Regions from separate parts of the Alkalibacterium indicireducens genome, predicted to be linked through region 1. Evidence: riboswitches for the same ligand, from Rfam matches in the RefSeq annotation. Region 1 holds a riboswitch; the other holds the start of a gene.
What was found. Region 1 has a riboswitch for FMN ahead of ribD (bifunctional diaminohydroxyphosphoribosylaminopyrimidine deaminase/5-amino-6-(5-phosphoribosylamino)uracil reductase RibD). Riboswitches for the same ligand answer to the same signal wherever they lie in the genome.

Region 1 (2,199 bases):
CTTTGCTTTATCCTGCTCAGTCAGGACTCTTGCGTCCATAGGGATTTTCAATTGACTGTCCATAATAATACGCACTGGCTGAGGCAGTCCATCAACCCGACAGGTCAATCGGGGGTCATCTTTCAGGACCGTTCCTATTCCAACCATTATTCCGCTGAGATGCCCTCTTAAATGATGCGCATGATTTCTTGATGCATCAGACGAGATCCATTTCGACTCCCCGGTTTCTGTAGCTATTTTTCCATCCAGTGTCATTGCGTATTTCATTACGACAAAGGGACTTCTAGTAGTAATAAAATAGTTGAACACTTCGTTCAACTTTCTGCTTTCTTCTTCAAGAACGCCTGTCACCACTTCAATTCCTGCATTTCTTATACGCTCAATGCCGTTTCCAGAAACGACCGGGTTCGGATCAAGTGCGGCTACAACTACTCTCTTCAGCTTTTTGTCGATAATCAGATCCGAACATGGCGGCGTGCGGCCATAATGAGAACACGGTTCAAGCGTGACATATATCGTTGCCCCTTCTACTGGTTCATTCGCAGAGTTGATCGCATTGACTTCTGCATGCGGTTCTCCAGCTTGATGATGATACCCTTCTCCTATGATTCGCCCGTCTTTCACTATGACAGCCCCTACCATAGGATTAGGAGACGTGTGACCCTTCGCTTGCGCTGCTAAATATAATGCCCTTTTCATATAGGTTTCGTCCGTTGTCACTTTTTCACCTCATTAAAAAAGCCCCGAATCAATTAAGATTCAGGGCTTGAAGAATTTTGACCAGTTATGCACATAACAGAACAAGAGAGTACGCCAGTCAGACTGGCAGCTGGACCTATATAAAGAAAAACCCTGGAATAAACTATTCCAGGGTTTGAAAGGTCATCTCAATCTGCACTTTGAAAAGGCCTAGTTGTCCTCTTGAAAGTCCAATTGTGCATATACGTGTCTTCTTTCATCCAGACTATACTGTCGGCTTCGGAATCTAACCGAATCTGCCTTGCGGCTCGTGGGCTTTACCACCGGTAGGGACTTACACCCTGCCCTGAAGACTATTTACTTGTTAAATAAATCATATATGGAAAATATAACTGTGTCAACTATGAATATTTATTATCTGCATTTTTAACCAGAACAGCTACTCCCATGCCTCCGCCGATGCATAATGACGCCAGACCGTATGTCAGTCCACGCTGCTTCATCAGATGGACAAGTGTGACCAGAATCCGGTTACCACTGGCACCAACTGGATGACCAAGCGCAACAGCTCCTCCATTTAGGTTTGTCCGCTCAAGCATATAGTCTTTGTCTACTCCAAATTCATCCGATATTTCTTTTATAACACCCAGACTCTGACTGGCGAATGCTTCATTCAACTCGAATACATCGATGTCCTCAAAACTTATTTCCGCACGCTTGACTGCCTGCTTGATAGCTGGAGTTGGTCCTAGACCCATAACTGAAGGATCGACGCCTCCCTGACCTATCCCGACGATTTCAACGAGGGGAGTCAGATTATTTTCAGTCAGGTAGTCTTCCCCAACGATCAGAGTTGCGCTGGCCCCGTCATTGATTCCGGAGGCATTTCCGGCTGTAACGGACCCGTCTTTTTTGAAAGCCGGTCTTAGGCTGTTCAGTTTTTCTTCTGTCGTATTACGATTGGGGTATTCGTCCGTGTCGACAATAACCGTTTCTCTACGGACTTTAGTCTCCACTGGAATGATTTCATTATTGAAGGCCCCATTGTCTATCGCTTCGATCGCTCTCTTTTGAGACGTGTAGGCAAAGTGATCCTGATCTTCTCGAGTCAGGTTGTATCGTTCAACGATATTCTCAGCGGTCACTCCCATATGATAGCCTTCAAAAGCATCTGTCAAAGCATCATCTAGCATGTGGTCTCCCACTTTATAACCGCCCATTTTCTGACCACTACGGGTGCTGCCTGGAATTAGGTAGGGTGCCTGACTCATTGATTCTGTGCCCCCTGCAATGATCGCTTGATATTCACCGGCTTTAATTCCCAGATAAGCGTTCATTACCGATTTTAATCCACTTCCGCAGACCATATTCAATGAATACGCTGGAACGTCAACTTGAATTCCTGCCTTGATTGCTGCCTGACGAGTGACACCTTGTCCCTGTCCAGCCGGCAGTACATTTCCCAGAACAACTTCATCGATGTCTTTCTGATTGATTTTG
Region 2 (2,199 bases), on a different contig from region 1:
TATACATCTGGCAAGGTCTCGAGAAACACCTTAATCTCTTCCGACCATTTTACAGACAAGGATCTCTGAGGAAAACCTTGTTCTGCTAACCATTTTTTTATGCGGTTCTGACTGATTCTGTTACTGATATAAGGCATATATTCCTTGTTACCATAACTGAACTCAGATAAGATCTGGCTGACAAATATGAACGAATGCCAGAATTCTTTACGTGTCAGCGCACTGGACATATCCAGCCTGCAGTCCAGCATTGTATACTCTGAAATGAATGCTTGTTTAGCCTGCTGACCTTTGGTAGTCGCCTGGTATCGTCCTTCTTTTTCTGAGAGCCAGCCCAGAGCTGACAGTTTATACATCCTGTCTGTCCATTGTGCTGTAGATAGTGACAATGGAGAAAGAAAAAGAGATTGGAGCTGATTCTTCTCAGCAGTAAATAGGGTGGAAGGCGTCCGCTTTCCTTCTGCGATCAATTCCAGCTGTCTGATTGAAACAGCTGTTTCCTGAGAAAACAAGTAATTGATGTAGTTCAATTCAAACCTTTGTGTCATACGTCACCCACTGTATTCATATTAGTTTCTCCACCTCTACAATACACTATACAAGCAAATAATTTAAGTTCTTTATTATGTCATGTAATTTTGCAGAAGGAAACGTCGCCTGTGAACTGAACATGTAAAAAGCCTGCAGAGACTTGAACAGAAGCATTACAGGAGTGACCCTGTCATGATCCATACAAATTTCTGCAGACTGAAGTGTTCATATACAACGATACTTAATGTGTCTTCTTAAGATTGAGATACAGTAACCTGTGTCTGCTTCTTACGATTAATTTTCTTTCTAGTCTTATCAAGCCAAGGTTTGAGTTTCGAAAAGGCAATAAAGAACAGTACTGCTACTATAGGACCTTTAATCATATTGAAAGGCACAATAGCAAACAGCAGATAAGTTCTCATTGGTCCGACACTGAATCCCATTACTGCCATATAGGCAGGTGCAATAAACAGCCAGTTTGCTAAAGTCATAGCTGCAGTCAAGGAAACACTGGCAGCTCCGCCAGCAAGAAGTTTATATTTCAAGGCAGTTCCTTTTTTTGCGATAATCAGGTACAGTGGAAGTGTATAAGATAATGTTGCAATAAAAGCTGCTGTATCTCCAATCGGAAATCCCATTTCTCCGCCCTTTTGAGCGTACGACAGGAGTGAGCGGATGAATGCAATAGCAACACCTGCCAGTGGTCCGTAGACATACATTCCGAAGAGCACCGCAAGATCACTGAAATCTATTTTCAGGAATGGTGATCCGGGCAGTATTGGGAATGAAATCATGGATATGACCCATGCAAGGGATGCCAGCATAGCAATGCCTACCAGTCGTTTTGTTTTGTTGTTTGTCATAATAAATCCTCCTGAAAGGATCCATCCTGCTTAGGGTGAACTTAATGATGAGAGTATTCTGGCCTCTGCTTGTCTGATACTTGAAGCAGGAAAGACAAAAAAACTCTGCCAGTTCCCCACTTCAGGTCACTAACAGAGCAAAAAGACAGAATTTATTTTCAGTCAGAAAGCTCCATCTTCTTTATCCAGACTATACTGTCGGTACTGGAATTACACCAGTTCAGCAATCACTAATCGCTCGTGGACTTTACCACCGGTCGGGATTTACACCCTGCCCCTGAAGATGAATCGATATATTTAATTCTGATATTATTATACTGAGTTTAATCGATGAAGTCAAGCGCTCTTGCTCAACATTACACAGGAGACTAAAACTATTGCCCTTATTCACTTTCCCCAGTTTCGATCGGAAGATGAATAAGGAACGACGCCCCTTTTCCTAATGTAGATTCAACTTCTATATACCCTTCATGTGCTTCTACGATGTTCTGAACTAATGACAGTCCAATGCCTGTACCGTTCGCATTGAATGAGTAATTATTTCGGGATTTATCTGCTTTGAAGAATCGGTCGAAGATATACGGAACATCTTCTTCCGGTATTCCAGTCCCAGTATCTTTCACGACCATAACTACTTCGTTCAAGTCCTGCTCATTGTATAGCTGTAGAGTCACGACTTTTTCAGACTTATCAGTCATACTTGTGTGTCTGATCGCATTATTTATTAAATTGACAAACACCTGATCCATCTTATCTTTATCCATGACGAGATGAACGTCTTCTTTAGGCATGTCAAGCTGAAGCG

Region 2: linked by a shared signal. The riboswitch ahead of ABFX15_RS06805 (ECF transporter S component) and the one ahead of ribD (bifunctional diaminohydroxyphosphoribosylaminopyrimidine deaminase/5-amino-6-(5-phosphoribosylamino)uracil reductase RibD) in region 1 are both predicted to bind FMN.

Annotation. Positions count from the first base shown of each region.
Region 1 covers NZ_BAAADA010000017.1:12,059-14,257, reverse strand. The annotation lists gene ribD (bifunctional diaminohydroxyphosphoribosylaminopyrimidine deaminase/5-amino-6-(5-phosphoribosylamino)uracil reductase RibD) at 1-720, opposite strand, end outside; FMN riboswitch at 944-1,057, opposite strand; gene ABFX15_RS01085 (acetyl-CoA C-acetyltransferase) at 1,101-2,199, opposite strand, start outside.
Region 2 covers NZ_BAAADA010000109.1:58,807-61,005, reverse strand. The annotation lists gene ABFX15_RS06810 (helix-turn-helix domain-containing protein) at 1-548, opposite strand, end outside; gene ABFX15_RS06805 (ECF transporter S component) at 786-1,394, opposite strand; FMN riboswitch at 1,565-1,683, opposite strand; gene ABFX15_RS06800 (sensor histidine kinase) at 1,778-2,199, opposite strand, start outside.